2 regions of the Streptomyces sp. NPDC048751 genome follow, and region 2 is predicted to be linked to the other one. Evidence: riboswitches for the same ligand, from Rfam matches in the RefSeq annotation. Region 2 holds a riboswitch; the other holds the start of a gene.
The links. Region 2 has a riboswitch for S-adenosylmethionine ahead of ACGFNV_RS21845 (aminotransferase class V-fold PLP-dependent enzyme). Riboswitches for the same ligand answer to the same signal wherever they lie in the genome.

Region 1 (4,692 bases), on a different contig from region 2:
CGAACCCGCCGATCTGGCCCGCCGCCTCTCCGGCCTGGACCTGCTCTCCGAGGGCCGCGCCGGCTGGAACGTGGTAACCACAGACAACGCCTGGACCGGCGCCAACTTCCGCCGCGGTGGCTACCTCGACCACGCCGACCGCTACCGGCGCGCCGAGGAGTTCCTCACCGTGGCCCGCGCCCTGTGGGACGGCTGGGCGGACGAGGCAGTCGCCGACTCCGCCGCCGCGCCCGCCTGGTCGGCACCCGGCGCCGTACACCAAGTGCGCCACAAGGGACCGCAGTTCGACGTCGACCTCGCTCCGACCCTGCCACGCAGCGCCCAGGGCCACCCCGTGATCTTCCAGGCCGGTGACTCCGGCGAGGGACGCGACTTCGCCGCCCGCAACGCCGACGTCATCTTCTCCGCGCACGGCACCGACTTCGACGACGCGCTGGCCTTCGCCGACGACATCCGGCGCCGGCTGCGCGCCGTCGGGCGGCCCGACGACGACCTGCGGATCCTGCCCGGCACCGAGATCATCCTCGGCGCCACCGAGGAGGAGGCCCAGGAGAAGAAGCGCTGGATCCGGCTCCAACAGGTCACCCCGACCACGGCCTTGGGGATCGCCGGGCTGCTGTGGGGCATCGACCTGTCCGACCGCGACGCGGACGGGCCGCTGCCGAAGGAGGATCCGGTCGTCAGCGAGAACGACGGCTCCTTCGGCGCCCGGCGCATCGCCGACCCGCGCGCCGTCGTGGCCGAATGGTGGGCGAAGGCGGAGGCGCACGGCTGGTCGCTGCGTGAGACCGTCATCGCGCTCGGCCCGCAGCGCGGGCACGTCGGCACTCCCGCCCGCCTGGCCGACAAGTTCGCCCACTTCGTACGGCACGGCGCGATCGACGGCTTCAACGTCACGCCGTACCTCATCCCTGACGGCCTCGACGACATCGTCGACCTGCTCGTCCCGGAACTGCAGGAACGCGGCATCTACCGCACCGAATACACCGGCACCACCCTGCGCGAGAACCTCGGCCTGCACGCACCGCTCACCCACCGGTCCGCACCGGACCGACGGCAGGCGGGCTGAACCCCCGGCCGACCCTTCCACTCAGGACTGAGTACACATGACTGACAAGAAGCTGTCACACACGGACCGGAATGCGGGTCCGGCCGACGCCCGTTCTGAACTGACATGACTGTTGGAGTAGCGCTCAACGCGTCCGACGCGCCGAACCAGGTCGACGCCACCGTCCAACTGGCCCAGGAGGCCGCAGAGTTCGGTGTTACGTCGGCCTGGTTCGGGCAGACCTTCGGCGCGGACTCACCCCAGCTCGCGGCGATCGTCGGGCGCGAAGTGCCCGGACTGCAGGTCGGCACCTCCGCGATCCCCGTCTTCGGCCGCCACCCGCTGCTCGTCTCCAGCCAGGCCCAGACCGCCCAGGCCGCGACCCACGGCCGCTATCACCTCGGTCTGGCCCTGGGCACGAAACTGCTGACCGAGTCCGGCTTCGGCCTGCCCTTCGAACGACCCATCGCCCGGCTGCGCGAATTCCTCACCGCGCTGCGGCAGTTGACCGAGACCGGCACAGCCGACTTCCACGGCGAGCTGCTCACGGCCACCACTCCAATCCCGGCGCGGGTACCGGGGGCAGAGAACGGCGTCCCCCTGCTGGTCGCCGCGATGGGGCCGCAGGCTCTGCGGGCCAGCGGCGAACTGGCCGACGGGATCCTGCCCTACCTGGCGGGACCGCGCGCCCTGGCGGACCGCATCGTGCCCACCCTGACCGTCGCGGCCGAGGCCGCCGGCCGCCCCACGCCCAGGATCGTGGCCCTGGTGCCCGGGGTGGTCACGGACGACGTCGACGCGGTGCGGGCCAAGGCCACCGAGAACCTCGCCTTCTACGAACAGATCCCTTCCTACGCCCGGGTCATCGAACTCTCCGGCGCACGGCGGGCCGCCGACCTGGCCGTCATCGGCGACGAGAAGACCGTCGAGGCCGAGGTACGCCGCTACCGTGACGCCGGCGCCACCGAGGTCGTGTTCTCAGCCACCGAGATCGCGGGAGAAGCCGATCGTCGACGGACCTGGCGACTCCTCGGCGAACTGGCCCGCTGAGTACACCCGTCGGCTCGACAACCCCCTTGCACCCCTGCGTCCCCTGCCGAAGGCACCCACGGAACAAAGGAGATTCCCCATGACCACCGAGGCCGCCACCACGGACCTGCACGCCTTCACCGAGACCTGGCTGGAGTGGTACCGCGCCCAGGAGACCCGGCTCGCCGCCCCGCACGGGTTCCTGGCGATCACCGGCCTGCACTGGCTCGACGACCGGCCACAGCGCTTCCCGGACGCGCCCGGCGCGTGGCGCACCGGCCCCGAAGGCGTCGTCGTAGACCTCGATGACGGCGAGGAACTGGTCGTCGACGAGACGCCGGTGCACGGTGAACACCGCTTCGGCGTGCTTCCCGAGCGCGGCGGCGTCGACGCCGTGTGGGGAGACGCGGTCATCGAGGTCGCCAAGCGCGGCGGCCACGACATCGTGCGTCCCCGGCACCCGGACGCCCCGCTGCGCACGGCCTTCACCGGAACGCCCGCCTACGCCCCCGACCCGCGCTGGGCCGTGACGGGCCGCTACATCCCCTTCGACACGCCGCGGCCGACCACCGTGGGCGCCGCGGTCGAGGGCCTTGAGCATGTGTACGACGCTCCCGGCAGGGTCGAGTTCGAGCTGGACGGACGCCTGCTGTCGCTGACCGCGTTTCCCGGCCCTGGTGCGGGCCGACTGATGGTGCTGTTCACCGACGCGACCTCCGGAGTCACCACCTACGCCGCCAACCGGGCCCTGTCCCTCGAACCGCCCGCCGCCGACGGCACGGTCGTCGTGGACTTCAACCGCGCCGCGAACCTTCCGTGCGCCTACACGGACCTGGCCACCTGCCCGCTGCCCCCGGCCGAGAACCGGCTGCCGGTGGCCATCGAGGCCGGTCAGAAGATCCCCCGCGAGCGAAGCGGCTCCTGAACCGGACACACTCTCGCCCCGGACTCCCCTGACGAGGCGTCCTTTTGCGCCATTGACGTACGCCAAGTCTGGTCCGTACGATCACGAACGGCATTGAGTGTCAGCGTCAAGCCCTGGCTCGCTGACCGGCAACCCTCCCGCGCGGCGGGGTGCTCCAGGTGAAAGCCCGGCGGGATCACTGACGATCTCTGCAAGCGCGTGGCCCCGTGACCGGGGCCGAAAATGTGGAGGACCGATATGCGGCACGGTGGTGACCTCAGCGCCCGCTTCGCCGGCGCCACCGTGTTCTCCCGGCTCTCGCGTCGGCGCCACATCGACCTCAAGCGCTCGACCAGTTGTCTCTGTCAGGCCTGACGGGCCTTCCCACCGCTGGTCGCAGTACGGCACCTGCCATCGCCGCACCCGCCTGCGCCTGATCTCCGTCTGTCTTTGATCCCGCGTTTCGCCCTGATCCCCGTCTGCACAGCGCTCCCCGGCACCCGCGTCGCGCCGGCCGGGGCCGCACGCCCACGCACGGCCGTGCCTCGTACGGCATCCGTGCCTGGTGACACGAGTAGGAGAAGCCCTCCGTGACTGCACTTCCCGATGTCAGAACCTCCCGGTGGGCGGCACTGACCGCCCTTGTGACCGCCAGTGTTCTGCTGACCGCCTGCGGCTCCGGCGGCGGCGATTCCGGCAGCGGCTCCGGGCAGCCCGAGTCCGGCGGCACCCTGACCTTCGCGGTGGGTTCGGACGCCGGCTGCGTGGATCCGCAGCAGGTCGCCAGCAACGAGACCATCTACTCGGTGCGCCAGATCGTGGACTCCCTGACGGACCAGGACCCGAAGACCGGCAAGATCGTGCCGTGGCTGGCGAAGAGCTGGGACATCAGCTCCGACGCCACGACGTTCACCTTCCATCTGAGGTCGGGCGTTACCTTCAGCGACGGCTCGAAGCTGAGCGCGCAGGTGGTCAAGGACAACTTCGACGCGGTGCCGAAACTCGGCGCCCTGGGGACGCTCGCCGAGGGCTATCTGAGCGGCGTCAAGAGCACCACGGTAGTCGACCCGCTCACCATCAAGGTGACCTTCAGCCAGCCCAACACCCAGTTCCTGCAGGCCACTTCGACCCACTCGCTGGGGATCGAGTCGTCGGCGAGCGTGAAGAAGACCCCGCAGCAGAAGTGCAGCGACGGGGTGATCGGGTCCGGGCCCTTCGTGCTGAAGCACTACGTGCAGAACCAGTCGATCACCCTGGCCAAGCGCACCGGATACGCCTGGGGTTCCTCACGGTGGAGCAAGAAGGGCGAGGCGTACCTGGACAAGCTGGTGTTCAAGGTCGTACCGGAGGCGGGCGTACGGGCCGGAAGTCTCCAGTCCAGCCAGGTAGACGCCATCAGCAGCGTCGGGAAGGCCAACGAGGCGGCGCTCAAGGGCGGCCAGGTCAACCTCCAGCGACGGGCCAACCCCGGCGTCGTGTTCGGTCTCGGCCTCAACAATTCGCGGCCGGCCCTGAAGGACGCGAGGGTGCGCCAGGCGATCCTGTTCGCCGTCGACCGGCAGCAGATCGCCGACACCGTCTTCCCCACCGGCACCCAGCCGGCGACCAGCGTCCTCGCGCACACCACGCCCGACTACGCCGACCTCGCCTCCGGCCTGACCTTCGATGCGGCCAAGGCCAAGTCCCTGCTGGATTCGGCCGGCTGGAAGAC
Region 2 (4,692 bases):
CAAGCGCGAGCACCACATCCTGGACCGGCCGCGCAACGCCCCGACCCGTACGGCCTTCGGTGTCGCCTGGGTCACCGGCTACATGATCATGCTGATCGGTGGTGGCAACGACATCTTCGCCACCCACTTCCATCTGTCGATCAACGCGGTCACCTGGTTCGTCCGGATCGGCTTCTTCGCCGGACCGGTCCTGGCCTTCGTCGTCACCAAGCGGATCTGCATGGGTCTCCAGCGCCGCGACAAGGACAAGATCCTGCACGGTCGCGAGACCGGCACGATCAAGCGCCTGCCGCACGGTGAGTTCATCGAGGTCCACGAGCCGCTGAGCCAGGAGGCCCTGCACACCCTCACGGCGCACGAGCAGTACAAGCCGGTCGAGATCGGCCCGACGGTCGACGAGAACGGCGTCGAGCGCAAGGTGAAGGGCTCCGAGAAGCTGCGCGCCAAGCTGAGCGAGGCGTACTACGGCGAGGAGTCCCAGATCCCCAAGCCCACCGCCGAGGAGTACAGGGAGATCACGAGCGGCCACGGCCACCACTGATCGTCGCGGCGTCGCCACGCCACCAGCGAAGGGCCCCGTCCGGTCTTCGGACGGGGCCCTTCGCCGTGCCTTCCGGCTGGATAGGGTGGGCTCACACTCTTCTACGACACCCCGGAGCGGCCCCATGAGCGCTGTGACCCCCGCTGGAGGCGACACCGCGGCGGGCCGTTCCTGGCCCAAGCTGCTGAACGGCCTGCTGGACGGCCACGACCTCACCGCGGACGACACCGCCTGGGCGATGGACCTGATCATGCGCGGCGAGGCGACCGACGCGCAGATCGCCGGGTTCGCGGTGGCACTGCGCGCCAAGGGCGAGACCGTCCAGGAGATCAACGGGCTCGTCCGGACGATGTACGAGCACGCCAACGTCATCGAGGTGCCGGGGCGCACCGTCGACATCGTGGGCACGGGCGGCGACGGCGCGAAGACGGTGAACATCTCCACGATGTCCTCGATCGTCATCGCCGGCACGGGTGCCAAGGTCGTCAAGCACGGCAACCGGGCCGCGTCCTCCGCGTCCGGCGCCTCGGACGTCCTGGAGAAGCTCGGCGTCAACCTCGAACTGACCCCGAAGCGGGTGGCCGAGGTGGCCGAGGAGGCCGGGATCACCTTCTGCTTCGCCATCAAGTTCCACCCGGCGCTGCGTCATGTGGCCGCCGCCCGTGGACAGTTGGGCATCCGGACGACCTTCAACGCCCTCGGTCCGCTCACCAACCCCGCGAAGGTGAAGGCCCAGGCGGTGGGCGTCGCCGACCCGCGTCTGGCCCCGCTCATCGCCGGCGTCCTCGCCGAGCGCGGCAACTCCTCCCTCGTCTTCCGGGGTGACGACGGCTTCGACGAGCTGACCACGACCGCCACCTCCCGGGTGTGGGTCGTGCGCGACGGCAAGGTGACCGAGGAGACCTTCGACCCGCGCGACGTCGGCATCGAGCTCGTGCCGGTGGAGGCGCTGCGCGGCGCCGACCCGTCGTACAACGCGGAGGTCGCCAGACGGCTGCTGGAGGGCGAGAGGGGCCCGGTCCGCGACGCCGTCCTGCTGAACTCGGCGGCGGCGCTCGTGGCGCTCGACCCGGGCCCCGGAACGCTGGCCGAGCAGATCGGCGCCGGCATGGCCAAGGCCGCCGAGTCGATCGACTCGGGAGCGGCGAAGCGTTCGCTCGAGCGCTGGGTGGCCGCGAGCAACGCCTAGGGCCTGTCCGGCGGATCAGGTCGCTGGAAACCGACGTGCGGTCCCGCGATCCGGACACGGGTTGCGGGACCGCGATCACTTCACGTACGTTCCTGTCCAGGTCATGAGTGACAGTCATGAGGCCCCGGCCGACTGTCCGGCAACCCTCCGTCCGTGGCGGGGTGCCCCGGGTGAGGACCAGGCCGTAGGCAGTGAGGTCTACGGCAAGCGCGGATCCCTCATACACCAGGGATCCTGGTCATCGAGGGAGCCTTCCGTGAGCAAGCGAATGCGCTAGGGCGTCGAGCCCCGCCTCCGCACACCCGTCTTCACTCTCCTCCTTCCTCTCACGGGAGTTCCGTCATGTCTGTCCTCAGTGCTGCCTCCACCGCTGTCTCCACCCAGCCCCTTTGTGCCCCGCTGCCCGTTCTGGGCCGGGATGTCACCGTCCCGCTCGTCACGGGCGGCGAAGTCACCTACGCAGCGCTCGACTACGCCGCCAGCGCCCCCGCCCTCCAGCGGGTCTGGGACGACGTGGCGGCCTACGCCCCGTACTACGGCAGCGTCCACCGGGGTGCCGGCTACCTCTCCCAGCTGTCGACGGACCTCTTCGAGAACGCCCGCAGGACGGTCGCCGAGTTCCTCGACTGCCGAGCCGACGACCAGCTGATCTTCACCCGCTCGACGACGGACTCCCTCAACCTGCTGGCTCAGGCCCTCCCCGCCGACTGCCAGGTCTTCGTCTTCGAGACCGAGCACCACGCCTCGCTGCTGCCCTGGCAGCACGCCCGGGTCACCTACCTCGACGCCCCGCGCACCCCGCGGCAGGCGGTGGCGACCCTGGAGCGCGCCCTCGCCGACCGTGCCCCCCACGGCCCGGCCCTCGTCTGTGTCACCGGCGCCTCCAACGTCACCGGCGAGCTGTGGCCCGTACAGGAGCTGGCCGCCGCCGCCCACGCGCACGGCGCCCGTATCGTCCTGGACGCCGCCCAGCTGGCCCCCCACCACCCGGTGTCACTGAAGGACCTCGACGTCGACTGGGTCGCGTTCTCCGGCCACAAGCTGTACGCCCCGTTCGGCTCCGGCGTCCTCGCCGGCCGCGCCGACTGGCTGCGCGAGGCCGACCCCTACCTCGCGGGCGGCGGCGCCAGCCGCAAGGTGACCCGGCGCGAGGACGGGGGAGTGGACGTCGAGTGGCACGACAGCGCCGCACGGCACGAGGCGGGATCACCCAACGTCATCGGCGCCTACTCCATCGCCTCGGCCTGCAAGGCGCTGACCGAGGCCGGCTTCGACACCCTGGTCGCCCGCGAGCAGTACCTGATCGAGAAGGTCCGCACGGGCCTCGCCGAGGTCCCCGAGGTCCGGATCCTGTCCCTCTTCGGCGACGACGCCCCCCGCGTCGGCGTGATCTCCTTCGTCGTCGACGGCTGGAACAGCTCCCACTTCGCCGCCGCCCTCTCCGCCGAGTACGGCATCGGCGTCCGCGACGGCCTCTTCTGCGCCCACCCCCTCGTCCGCACCCTCCTGGGCAGCGACCCCCAGACCCAGGGCGAGTGCGGCGCCCCCGAGGCGGCCCCCGGCGAGAAGTCCCTCAACGCCATCCGCGTCAGCTTCGGCGCGGGAACCCCGGACGAACACGTGGACCGCTTCGTGAGCGCGGTCCGGGAACTGGTGAGCAACGGTGCCAAGTGGCAGTACCGCACGGAGGAGGGCCGCTGCGTCCCGGCGGTGTGACGGGCGTTCGCCAGTTGGCGGTGTTCAGGGGGTCAGGAGTCCAGCCCGATGGCGAAAGCCGCCTCAAGATCATGCTGCGAGTACGTCCGAAACGCCACATGCGTGTCCGTGGCCTCCACCCCGGGAATCTTGCTGATCCGCCCGGGAATGACATCCGCCAGATCCTCATGCGCCCGCACCCGGACCATGGCGATCAAGTCATACGTGCCGGTGACGGAGAAGACCTCGCTGACGGACTCCAGCGCGGCGATCGACTCCGCGATCTCCGGAATCCGGTCCACGCTGGTCTTGATGAGCACGATCGCGGTGATCACGGCTGGTTCTCTCCCTCGGGGGCCGGAGCTGGGGCGGCCCTCACTCTAGTCGTCGACCTGAAGGACGCCCACGCGTAGAGGAAGCCCAGCCCGAAGCCCACCAGGTGCGCCAGGTACGCCACCCCGGGCCCCTGACCGGCCCGCGCCGCCGCCAGCCACTGCACGGCCACCCAGAACGGCAGCACGACCCACGCGGGGAGGCGCAGGGGCAGGAAGAACAGGAACGGCAGGAGACTGGTCACCCGCGCCCGGGGAAAGAGGTACAGGAACGCACCGAGGACGGCGGAGATCGCCCCGGACGCGCCCACCAGCGACTGCTCGGAGCCGGGGTTGGCGACCGCGTACCCCAGCAGGGCGAGGGAGCCGCAGCCGACGTAGAACAGGGTGAAGTGGACGCGGCCCATCCGTTCCTCGGTCATCGCGCCGAAGACGTAGAGGAAGAGCATGTTGCCCAGCAGGTGCACCCAGCTGCCGTGGACGAAGAGGGCCGTGGCGGGGGTCAGGGCCGCTCGGGGGGAACCCTCGAACAGTTCTGCGGGGATCACACCCCAGCGCCGGAAATAGGCCCGCTGCGCCAGGAGCAGCTCCTCGCCGGAGCCGTACGCCGGGTTGAGCCCCGAGGCCGGGCCGACCAGGAAGACCGCGCAGCACACGACGATCAGCGCGTACGTCACCGGCGTGGATGTCCGACGAACCGCCCTGATCGCCTTGGTCGTGCTGCCGAGCGTGACGCTCCTGTTGCTGATCATGACCACAGAGCATGACGTAACGGACGCGCGGGCACAGACCGCCTCGCCGCCGTGGACGCCCGAGCGGCGAGTACCCGCCAGGCCGTAGGGTTACGAGCCACACGGACCGGGGAGCCTTGGGCGCGACCCGACACCGCGAGAACGACGACACTAGAACGACGACACTAGAAGGAAGCGGACAAG

Region 1: another riboswitch for S-adenosylmethionine. It lies ahead of ACGFNV_RS36800 (putative leader peptide); the one in region 2 lies ahead of ACGFNV_RS21845 (aminotransferase class V-fold PLP-dependent enzyme).

What each region holds. Positions count from the first base shown of each region.
Region 1 is NZ_JBICUX010000015.1:52,796-57,487, reverse strand. It holds gene ACGFNV_RS36815 (NtaA/DmoA family FMN-dependent monooxygenase) at 1-1,069, shown strand, start outside; gene ACGFNV_RS36810 (LLM class F420-dependent oxidoreductase) at 1,175-2,098, shown strand; gene ACGFNV_RS36805 (DUF1684 domain-containing protein) at 2,178-3,002, shown strand; SAM riboswitch class IV at 3,092-3,205, shown strand; gene ACGFNV_RS36800 (putative leader peptide) at 3,225-3,356, shown strand; gene ACGFNV_RS36795 (ABC transporter substrate-binding protein) at 3,572-4,692, shown strand, end outside.
Region 2 is NZ_JBICUX010000006.1:448,848-453,539, reverse strand. It holds gene ACGFNV_RS21855 (cytochrome bc complex cytochrome b subunit) at 1-541, shown strand, start outside; gene trpD (anthranilate phosphoribosyltransferase) at 666-1,730, shown strand; SAM riboswitch class IV at 1,830-1,946, shown strand; gene ACGFNV_RS21845 (aminotransferase class V-fold PLP-dependent enzyme) at 2,073-3,446, shown strand; gene ACGFNV_RS21840 (Lrp/AsnC family transcriptional regulator) at 3,479-3,760, opposite strand; gene ACGFNV_RS21835 (rhomboid family intramembrane serine protease) at 3,757-4,509, opposite strand.